2 regions of the Streptomyces sp. NPDC051217 genome follow, and region 2 is predicted to be linked to the other one. Evidence: predicted binding sites of a transcription regulator. Region 2 holds the regulator's gene; the other holds the start of a gene.

Region 1 (5,163 bases), on a different contig from region 2:
TCAGCAGCGTCGCGATCATCGAGAAGACCGTGATGAAGCGCAGCTCCGTCTCGGTGCGCAGGGCCACCATCAGCAGGCCCGTGGTGATGAGCACGGAGACCACGACGAGCATGCCGAGCTTCGTCTTGATCGAGAACGGCCGCAGACCGCCGCCGTCGGGGCCGCCGAGGGCGCCGTGCCCGGATCTGATCCGGGCCGGGCCCTTCCGCGCGGGACCGTGGCCGGACGGGTCGTGGCGCGGCGAGCCGCCCCTGCTCCCGGCCCTGGCCGGCCGGGCCGCGCCCGTAAGGGACGGACGGGACGTGCGCCCGGGGCGCGGGACGCGGGGCGAGCGGCCCGCGCGGCCGGACCGCGCCGGACCCTCGTCCTGCTCGCCTCTGCCGCCCGGCGACCGGCTCATGGCGCCGGTGTCTCCAGGGCGTACCCCACGCCGTGCACCGTACGGATCCGCTCGGCGCCGATCTTCCGGCGCAGCGCCTTGATGTGGCTGTCGACCGTGCGGGTGCCGGAGGCGTCCGCCCAGTCCCACACCTCGGCCAGCAGCTGCTCGCGCGAGAGCACCGCGCGTGGCGTGTTCGCCAGGCAGACCAGCAGGTCGAACTCGGTGGGCGTCAGATGTACGTCCTCGCCGCGCACCCGCACCCGGCGCTGCGCGTGGTCGATCTCCAGCTCGCCGAGGCGCAGGATGCCGCTGCGTGGTGTCACGGCGGCCAGCGCCGCGCGTTCCACCCTTCGCAGCAGCACATGCACCCGGGCCGCCAGCTCCCGCATCGAGAACGGCTTGGTCATGTAGTCGTCGGCCCCGACACCGAGCCCCACGAGCATGTCGGTCTCGTCGTCGCGCGCCGTCAGCATCAGCACCGGCACCGGACGCTGCGCCTGGACACGGCGGCAGACCTCCAGACCGTCGAAGCCGGGCAGCATCACGTCGAGCACCATCAGATCGGGCTGCCAGGCCTCGGCGGCGTCGACGGCGGCAGGGCCGTCGACAGCCGTCTGGACGACGAAGCCCTCGGCACGCAGCCGGGCCGCGATGGCGTCCACGATCGTCGCGTCGTCCTCGACCACGAGCACCCGGCGCTGCGCGCCGGGTGTGGCCGCGACCCCGTTCTGGCTGGTGTGTGTCTGCTCCATCGCCCCGCCCCTGGTACGTTCCGCGATCCGTGTTCCTCGATCCACAAACTTCGTGAGGATGTGGATCCCGTGTGTGGGGAGCAGCGTAGAGGCACCGGAGGGGTCCCGGCTACGCAGGGCGAATGCCGAGATGGACCACGTCAGGCACTCCCCGGGCAACTTGGATCTCTTCCGTCCTAACCCCGGTGAAACCGGCATTCCGCAGAGCGTCCTCGAACGCGAGCGAGGGCTGTGCGGACCAGACGGCGAGGACTCCGCCCGGGTTGAGCCGGGCCAGGCAGGCGGCCAGTCCGCCGGGCGTGTAAAGGCTCGCGTTCTCTTCCGTGACGGTCCAGCCGGGTCCGTTGTCGATGTCCAGGCAGAGCGCGTCGTAACGGTCGAGGGGCTGGTCGTCGCCTTCCGCGGCCTCCGTCTGCGTACGGATGTAGTCGACCAGATCGGTGTGGAGGATCACAGTGCGCGGGTCGCCGAGCGCCGCGCCGGAGATCCGGGCGAGCGGTCCCTCGTGGTGCCAGTCGATGACCGCCTGCTCGCGCTCGACCACCACGATCCGGCCCCAGCGCTCGTCGTCGGCGGCGTGCGCGAGGGAGAAGCCGACGCCGAGGCCGCCGATGAGGAGGGACGGCAGGCCGTCGCGCCGGTCGGGGGCGAGGGCGGCCTGCGCGGCGTCGATCAGCAGGCGCTCGGAGCGGCCGTCGGAGGTGTCCATCAGGAAGGTGCCGTTGGCGATGATCTCGTGGATGTCACCACCGTCACCGGTGCCGGCGCCCCGGCCGTCGCCGCCGGGCCGCCGCCGCAGGACGACCTCGCCGTACGGGCCGTCGCGCCGGTCCAGGGTGACGGGGCGGTCGTGGGTCGCTTCGGACATGGGGTCGGGCACGGGGATGTCTCCTCAGTTCTGTGGCTGACCGGGGCCGACGCCATCCTCGCGGGATGGGCGCGGCGACGACAAACCGGTTCATCGGGCGTATGCCCGGGGGCGGCGCGGGCAGTCGTGCACGGGCGCGGCGGAACCGGGCGCGTCATCCGTCCGTCCCGCGGACCACGCCCGTCAGCGGGCCCTGGAGCCGCCAGCCCAGCGAGGTGTAGAGCGGTAGGCCGTCCCTGGTGGCGGAGAGGACACCGGTGGTGGCGCCCGCCTCGGCGGCGGCCGTTTCGAGGGTACGCATCACCAGGCGGCCGAGGCCGCGCCTGCGGTGGTGCGGCCAGGTCTCGACCTGGTCGACGACGGCTGTCGCGCCGGCGCGTGCCGCGCCCACATGGGTCGCGGAGTCACGGGTCGCGCCCTCACCTGTCGTGGCGACCTGGCCGCGTGCGGCGGGAGAGCCGTCGGGAGCGGCCACCCGCACCAGGAAGAGGCCGCCACGGGTCTCGGTCCGCACGGTGTAGCCGTCGGGCGGGACCGGCACGGCCGAGGGGCGCGGCTCCCGGAACGTCATGAAGCCGGGGTCGTCCGGCACCGTCCACCCCGGCGTGATCCACTCGGCCACCCGCTCCGGCGGAGCGGGCACCTTCAGCCAGGCGCCGGGCTCGGTGACGGTTTCGCAGAGCTTCCTTACGGAGGGCTCGTCGGGCTCGGGAAGTACGTGCCGGAACACATGGCCGGACAGGCCGACGTCGATGCGATAGCCCCACGGCTCCACGACCGGTGCCGGTGTCGAGCGGGAGACGGCCCAGCCCGCCACCCATGCCGATGTAATGGTTGAAGTGCCCATTGGAACATTACAGCGCATGTCGCTGTTCTTTCACGAGGGCCTTTCTGAACGAAGGGGTTCCGGGAGCCGGGATCGCTCAGAGCGAACACCCTCCCGAGGTATCGGGGAACAACCCGAGGCTCACAAGCATTGAGTCTGCATAGCTCAACTTTTTGAACTGCCGAAGGGGAGACCATGGCTGTCACGTCCACACCGCTCACCCTGCCCGTGCTGCCGCTCGACGACGAGGTCGTGCTGCCCGGGATGGTGGTGCCCCTGGACCTGTCCGACACCGAAGTACGCGCCGCCGTAGAGGCCGCCCAGGCGGCCGCCCGCGACGACTCCGACGGGGGAAAGCCGAAGGTGCTGCTCGTGCCGCGCCTCGACGGGGCATACGCGGGGACAGGCGTCCTCGGGACCGTCGAGCAGGTCGGCAGGCTCTCCGACGGCGACCCCGGCGCCCTGATCCGCGGCAGGGGCCGCGTCAGGATCGGCGCCGGTACGACCGGGCCCGGCCGGGCCCTGTGGGTCGAGGGTCTGCACGTCGACGAGACCGTGCCCGACCCGCTGCCCGGTTCCGTCACCGAACTGATCAAGGAATACAAGGCTCTCGCCACCGACTGGCTGAAGAAGCGCGGCGCCTGGCAGGTCGTGGACCGTGTCCAGCAGATCGAAGACGTCTCGCAGCTCGCCGACAACGCCGGCTACTCGCCGTTCCTCAGCACCGCCCAGAAGGTCGAGCTGCTGGAGACCGCCGACCCGGTGGCGCGTCTGAAGATGGCGACCGACCAGCTCCGCGAGCACTTCGCCGAGCAGGACGTCGCCGAGTCCATCGCCAAGGACGTCCAGGAGGGCGTCGACAAGCAGCAGCGCGAGTTCCTGCTGCGGCGCCAGCTCGACGCCGTACGCAAGGAGCTGTCCGAGCTCAACGGCGACGCCGCCGACGAGTCCGACGACTACCGGACCCGCGTGGAAGCAGCGGATCTGCCCGAGCACGTCCGTGAGGCGGCGCTCAAGGAGGTCGACAAGCTGGAGCGGTCGTCCGACCAGAGCCCCGAGGGCTCGTGGATCCGCACCTGGCTGGACACCGTCCTCGAACTGCCGTGGAACGAGCGGTCACAGGACGCGTACGACATCCGGGGCGCCCAGCGCGTCCTCGACGCCGAGCACGCCGGCCTGGACGACGTGAAGGAACGGATCACGGAGTACCTGGCCGTCCGCAAGCGCCGTAACGACCGCGGCCTGGGTGTCGTAGGAGGCCGCCGCGGCGGCGCCGTCCTCGCCCTCGTCGGTCCGCCCGGCGTCGGCAAGACCTCGCTCGGCGAATCCGTCGCGCACGCCATGGGACGTTCCTTCGTCCGCGTCGCGCTCGGCGGTGTCAGGGACGAGGCGGAGATCCGCGGCCACCGACGTACGTACGTGGGCGCGCTTCCGGGCCGCATCGTCCGGGCGATCAAGGAGGCCGGTTCGATGAACCCGGTCGTCCTGCTCGACGAGATCGACAAGGTCGGCTCCGACTACCGGGGCGACCCGGCCGCCGCCCTCCTCGAAGTCCTCGACCCGGCGCAGAACCACACCTTCCGCGACCACTACCTTGAGGTCGAACTCGACCTCTCCGACGTGGTCTTCCTCGCCACCGCGAACGTCCTGGAGTCCATCCCCGAGGCACTGCTCGACCGGATGGAGCTGGTCCGTCTCGACGGCTACACCGAGGACGAGAAGGTCGTCATCGCACGCGACCACCTGCTGCCCCGGCAGCTGGAGCGGGCCGGTCTGGAGACCGGCGAGGTCACGCTGGAGGACGAGGCGCTGCGCAAGCTGGCGGGCGAGTACACCCGCGAAGCGGGCGTACGCAACCTCGAACGCTCCATCGCCAGACTGCTCCGCAAGGTCGCCGCACAGCACGAGCTGGGCGAGCGTCAGCTGCCCTTCTCCGTAGGAGACGGCGATCTGCGCGGCCTCATCGGCCGGCCGCACCATGTGCCCGAGTCCGCCCAGGACCCGGCCGAGCGCCGCACCGCGGTACCGGGTGTGGCCACCGGCCTCGCCGTCACCGGCGCGGGCGGGGACGTCCTCTTCGTGGAGGCGTCGCTGGCCGACCCGGAGACGGGCGGTTCGGGTCTCACCCTGACCGGTCAGCTGGGCGACGTCATGAAGGAGTCGGCGCAGATCGCGCTCTCCTTCCTGCGCTCGCACGGCGCGGAGCTGGAGCTGCCCGTCGCGGACCTGAAGGACCGGGGCGTGCACATCCACTTCCCGGCCGGCGCGGTGCCGAAGGACGGCCCGAGCGCGGGAATCACGATGACGACGGCGCTCGCCTCGCTGCTGAGCGGAC
Region 2 (5,163 bases):
CGCTACGAGCGCACGCCGGGACCCAACCCGGACCGGATCGTCATCGAGATCACCGTCGACCGCGCGCTCGGCAGAGGATGACCCGCCCACCGCGGACGCCGCCACCCGGCGGCGCGCGGCACAGCGGCCGGCGGCCTGTACGCGGGCAGCACAGCGGCGCCATCGCGTTTCAGGTCCACGATGGCGCCGCTGTGTGGGGGAAGCGCCCGAGCGATCTACTACGACGGGGGAATCGCTCAGGCACTGCGGGGGGTGGCGGAAATGGTCTGTGGTTCGACCAGCTGGTGGTCACGCTGATCAAGATTTACGAAAATCATGTCGTACCGAATCGCGCAGCGCACGGGCTGCGGCGCCCCCCGAGGCTTCCTCAGACACCGGTAGGCACGGACGTCCTCGTCCTCCTCGCGGACGACGACCACGGGCTCGCCGAACAGGGTGACCATCAACGAGTCACCACGGTGAGGGATCGCCGTGACGAGATCGATGAAGTGCCATCCCGATCGGTAGGCCGAAGCCATCTCTCGCCGAAAGACCCTGTCGTCCGGCGGGACAGTCATGCGCCCAAGTCCACCGGTGCGCTGTCCCAGGAGGGATCACTCGGCAGAGCCTGCACGGCGGATACAGACACGTTGTCCGCCGCGGGGGTGCCACCCGCGACGAGCGAACCCGTCACGGCCACCGCAAAAGCAAGTACGCAAAACGCGCGAGCCATCCTCTTCATGGACGATCTCCACCCCATTCTGATCACTATCCTCCCCCCGCGACTAAGACGATGGCCCACGCCGAACGCTTCCACCAGCGAGCACGGGCATCATGTTCCTGTAATTCAGGACCCTGAGGGGGTGTCAAATGCAGTCAAGTCAGGGAATTGACGGACATAGGCATGGGCCTGGCGAACTATGCGAAGCCGGCAAAAATCTCTACGCGGCAGCTCTGCGCTCCGGCCGGCTGTCCCGGTCGGAGGTGGAGGCCGCACCCTGCCTGCTCGCCCTCGCACTGCTGCGCCCGGACCCGGACGATGCCCAGTGGCTCCGTCCGGTATCCCCGTCGATCGCGCTCAATCAGCTCACGCATCCCCTGGAGCGGGAGATCCAGGAGCGGCGGCAGCTCGCCATGTCGCTCGCGGAGACCTTCGAGCCGTTCATGACGCTCACCGCCATGGACCCGTCAGCCACGCACGCGATCACCGTGCTCGAAGGGCTGAGCCTCATCAACTCCACCCTGGACCGGGTAACGGCGGAGTGCACCGAGGAACTGCTCACGGTCCAGCCCGGCAGCGGACGGAAACCGGGCTCCCAGGAGGAGGCACTGCGCAGGGTCCGCCCACTGATAGACAGCGGCGTGAAGATGCGGACCCTGTATCAGCACACGGCCCGGCATCACCCCGCCACGCTCGCCTACGTGGAACGGGTCGCGCCGCACGGGGTGGAGGTGCGAACGCTGGAGGAGATCATCGAGCGCCTCATCATCGTCGACCGCAAAGTGGCCTTCGTACCCGCCCGCAGCGACCGCAGGATCGCCCTGGAACTCCGCCACGAGGGTCTCGTGCAGTATCTCGTCGGAGTCTTCGAGCAGTTCTGGCTCCACGGCACCCCCTGGGACGAACAGTTGTCGTACGCGCCGGAGATCGACGGCATCACCAGCATCCAGCGCTCCATCGCCAAACTCCTCATCGACGGCCACGTGGACGAGGCCATCGCACGCCGGCTCGGCATGAACGTCCGCACCTGCCGTGCGCACATCGCCAAACTGAGCACCACGCTCGGCAGCGGCAGCAGGGCCCAACTCGGCTACCTCATCGCCCAGTCGGGCATTCTGGACCACGATCACTGAGCTTTCCGAAGACACCGCGCCTTCGGCGAACAAGCGGGACGGACGGGGATGACGTCCGTGCTCACGCCGGGGGGAGACGCGGTCACGGCCGCTGTACGGTCCGGGAGTTGACCGCTCCTACCCGTCAGCAACCCTCCTCCACCGACTAGAATCGCACCACCGTCATCTTGCTGCATTGCAGAAAGTGGAGGGTGCCGAAATAGGCGAAACCGGAGAGAATCGGACGCGCCATCCACACGGCGACCGGGAGCTGTGCGAGACGGCGATCGGTCTTTACACCGAGGCTCTGCGCAGAGGGCGGATCACTCGCGCCGCACTGGCGCCTGCGCCCTGCCTCCTCGACATGGCGCTCCTGTATCCCGACCCTCTGGACCCCGTGTGGATGAGCCCGGTGCTGCCGTCCGCCGCTCTGGCGCGTCTCCTCCAGCCCATCACACGTGAGATCCACGAACGCGTCCAGCTGACCACCTCCCTGGTCAACTCGCTCGCGCCACTGAGCGCCGTCGTCGCCGAAGATCCCAGCCTCTCCATCACCATGCTCGACGGGCACGCGCTGATCGACGCGAAGGTCGGCGAGGCCGCCCGCGCGGCGACGAAGGAGATCCTGACGGTCCAGCCGGGGTTCAGCAGGGAGCGCAAACTCATGATGGCGGGGCTGGCCCGCTCTCTGGCCGCCATCGAACGCGGCGCCCACCTGAGGCACTTGTACCAGCACCCGGCGCGCTACAGCCCGCACATCAAGGAGTACCTGGAGCAGGTCCCCGCCGACCGGCTGGAGGTACGCACGGTCGAGCAGACCGTCGAGCGCCTGATCATCGTCGACCGCGCGGTGGCCTTCATCCCCGCCAGCGCCAACCGCCACACGGCCCTGGAGATCCGGCACCCGGCCCTGATCACCTACCTCGTGCAGGTCTACGAGGTCCTGTGGGGCCAGGCCACCCCCATGACGGAACGCCCGCCCACCATCTCACCGGACGCACCGGTGACCCCGGTCCAGCGCAGCATCGCCCGCCTCCTCGTCGAAGGAACCACCGACGAGGCCGTGGCCCGCCGGATGGGCATCAGCGTCCGCACCTGCCGCTCGCACATAGCCAAACTGATGCAGGCCCTCAACGCCTCCAGCCGCACCCATCTCGGCGCCCTGCTCGTCCAGTCGGGCCTGATCGACCCCGAGACCCCCAGCCCTCCGGAGGGCGTGCGGGGCCTCCCCCAGTAGCCCTTGCCGAGCAACGAGGAAGGCCCGTTGTCCTCCCGAGACATCCGGGAGACAACGGGCCTTCGTCCACAGGTCCTGTGTTCTAGTCCGACGACAGCTTCGGCTTCGGCCGCCACACCACCAGCGCGCTCGTCTGCTGCACGTCCTGGTACGGCACCAGGTCCCGGCGGTACGACGCGTGGACCTGGGCCTCGCGTTGGCGCATCGCCGCCGCCGCGCCGTCCACCGCCGCGCCCAGTTCGGCGACGCGTGCCTGTAGCGCCGCGACCTGGTTCTCCAGCTCGATGATGCGCTTGATGCCGGCCAGGTTGATGCCCTCGTCCTGCGACAACTGCTGGACATGGCGGAGCAGTTCGATGTCGCGCGCCGAGTAGCGCCTGCCGCGGCCCGCCGTACGGTCCGGCGAGACGAGGCCCAACCGGTCGTACTGGCGCAGGGTCTGCGGATGCAGACCCGACAGCTGGGCCGCCACCGAGATGACGTACACCGGCGACTCTTCGGTCAGTTCGAAGGCCGGGTTGAACGATGAGTGCGGTCGACGCCGCCCGACCCCGTCCATTGGAGTCACGCTCCCTTCGCTGCCTGGAACAGCTCGTCCCGCGGGTTCTCCCCCGCGGTCGCCTTCCGGTAACTCTCCAGCGCGTCACGGGCCTCGGCGCCGAGATCCTTGGGGACGACCACCTCGACGGTGACCAGGAGGTCGCCACGGGTGCCGTCCTTGCGTACGGCGCCCTTCCCCCGGGCGCGCATCGTACGGCCGTTGGGCGTGCCCGCGGGCAGTTTCAGGGTGACCGGTGGTCCGCCCAGCGTCGGGACCTTGACCTCGCCGCCGAGTGTCGCCTCCACGAAGGTGACCGGCACGGTGACGGTGAGGTTGTCGCCCTTGCGGCCGAAGACCGGGTGCGAGCCGACGTGGACCACCACGTACAGGTCGCCCGCCGGGCCGCCGCGCTCACCGGGCGCGCCCTTGCCGCGCAGCCGGATCCGCTGGCTGTCGCTGACGCCCGCCGGGATGCGGACCTGCATGGTCCGCGAGGACTTGGCACGGCCGCTGCCCTTGCAGACCTCGCAGGGGTCCTGGGCGATCAGCCCACGGCCCTTGCAGTCCACGCACGGATCGGTCAGCGAGAAGCCGCCGCCCGTGCCGCGCGAGACCTGTCCGGTGCCGACGCAGGTCGGGCAGACCCTCGGCGAGCCGTTCTTGTCGCCGGTGCCCGAACACGCCTTGCAGGGCGCCTGGCTCGACATCCGCAGCGGGACCGTGGCCCCGTCGACCGCCTCGGTGAAGCTGAGCGTCACCTCGGACTCGATGTCCTGGCCGCGGCGCGGCTGCGTACGCGTCCCCGTGCCGGGACCGCCTCGGTTGAAGAGGCCGCCGAACACGTCCCCGAGCCCGCCGCCGAAGCCGCCGGCGCCGCCCTGGCCCTGGGGCCCTCCGCCACCGCCCTGGGGGCCGCCTCCGAAGAGGTCGCCCAGGTCGAAGTTGAAGGAACCGCCGCCACCGGCCCCGGGGCCGGCCCGGAAGCCGCCGCCGTTGCCGAAGAGCGAGCGCGCCTCGTCGTACTCCTTGCGCCGCTTGGGGTCGCCGAGCACGTCGTTGGCCTCGGAGATCTCCTTGAAGCGCTCCTCGGCCTTGACGTCACCCTTGTTGGCGTCCGGGTGGAACTCGCGGGCGAGTTTGCGGTACGCCTTCTTGATCTCGGCCTCGGTGGCGTCCTTGGGGACGCCGAGAACCTTGTAGTAGTCCTTCTCCACGAAGTCCTTGGTACTCATTCCCGACGTCCCTCCTCACTGCCCGTCATGCGTACTGCCCGTCCGCACCGCTTGTCCGCACGTCAGCCCTCGTCCGGGCCACCGCTCTCCTCGTCCGTGTCCGGCTCGTCGGCGCTCGATGCCTTCTCCCCGGGCTGGACCCCCGGCTGGGGCTCCGCCACGGCGACGCGGGCGGGCCTGATCGTCCGCTCGCCGAACCGGTACCCAGGCTGCAGGATCGCGACGCACGTGTCCTCGGTGACATCCGGCGCGTAGCTGTGCATCAGGGCTTCGTGGATCGTCGGGTCGAAGGGCTCGCCCTCCTTGCCGAACTGCTGGAGGCCCATCTTCGCGGCCACCGT

What was found. Region 2 encodes HspR, which represses chaperone genes until heat shock. Its sites were predicted from a motif close to TTGAGNNNNNNNNNCTCAA; they were not measured.
Region 1: lon (endopeptidase La) is a predicted target of HspR. The motif match lies at 2,979-2,997, and genes of this name have one in related genera.

Annotation. Positions count from the first base shown of each region.
Region 1 covers NZ_JBITEV010000006.1:116,456-121,618, reverse strand. The annotation lists gene ACIBBB_RS16110 (ATP-binding protein) at 1-112, opposite strand, end outside; gene ACIBBB_RS16105 (response regulator transcription factor) at 397-1,134, opposite strand; gene ACIBBB_RS16100 (spermidine synthase) at 1,244-2,002, opposite strand; gene ACIBBB_RS16095 (GNAT family N-acetyltransferase) at 2,157-2,849, opposite strand; gene lon (endopeptidase La) at 3,024-5,163, shown strand, end outside.
Region 2 covers NZ_JBITEV010000016.1:139,121-144,283, forward strand. The annotation lists gene ACIBBB_RS29855 (pyridoxamine 5'-phosphate oxidase family protein) at 1-81, shown strand, start outside; gene ACIBBB_RS29860 (hypothetical protein) at 237-557, opposite strand; gene ACIBBB_RS29865 (helix-turn-helix transcriptional regulator) at 850-1,833, shown strand; gene ACIBBB_RS29870 (LuxR C-terminal-related transcriptional regulator) at 2,033-3,049, shown strand; gene ACIBBB_RS29875 (heat shock protein transcriptional repressor HspR) at 3,132-3,608, opposite strand; gene dnaJ (molecular chaperone DnaJ) at 3,614-4,822, opposite strand; gene grpE (nucleotide exchange factor GrpE) at 4,885-5,163, opposite strand, start outside.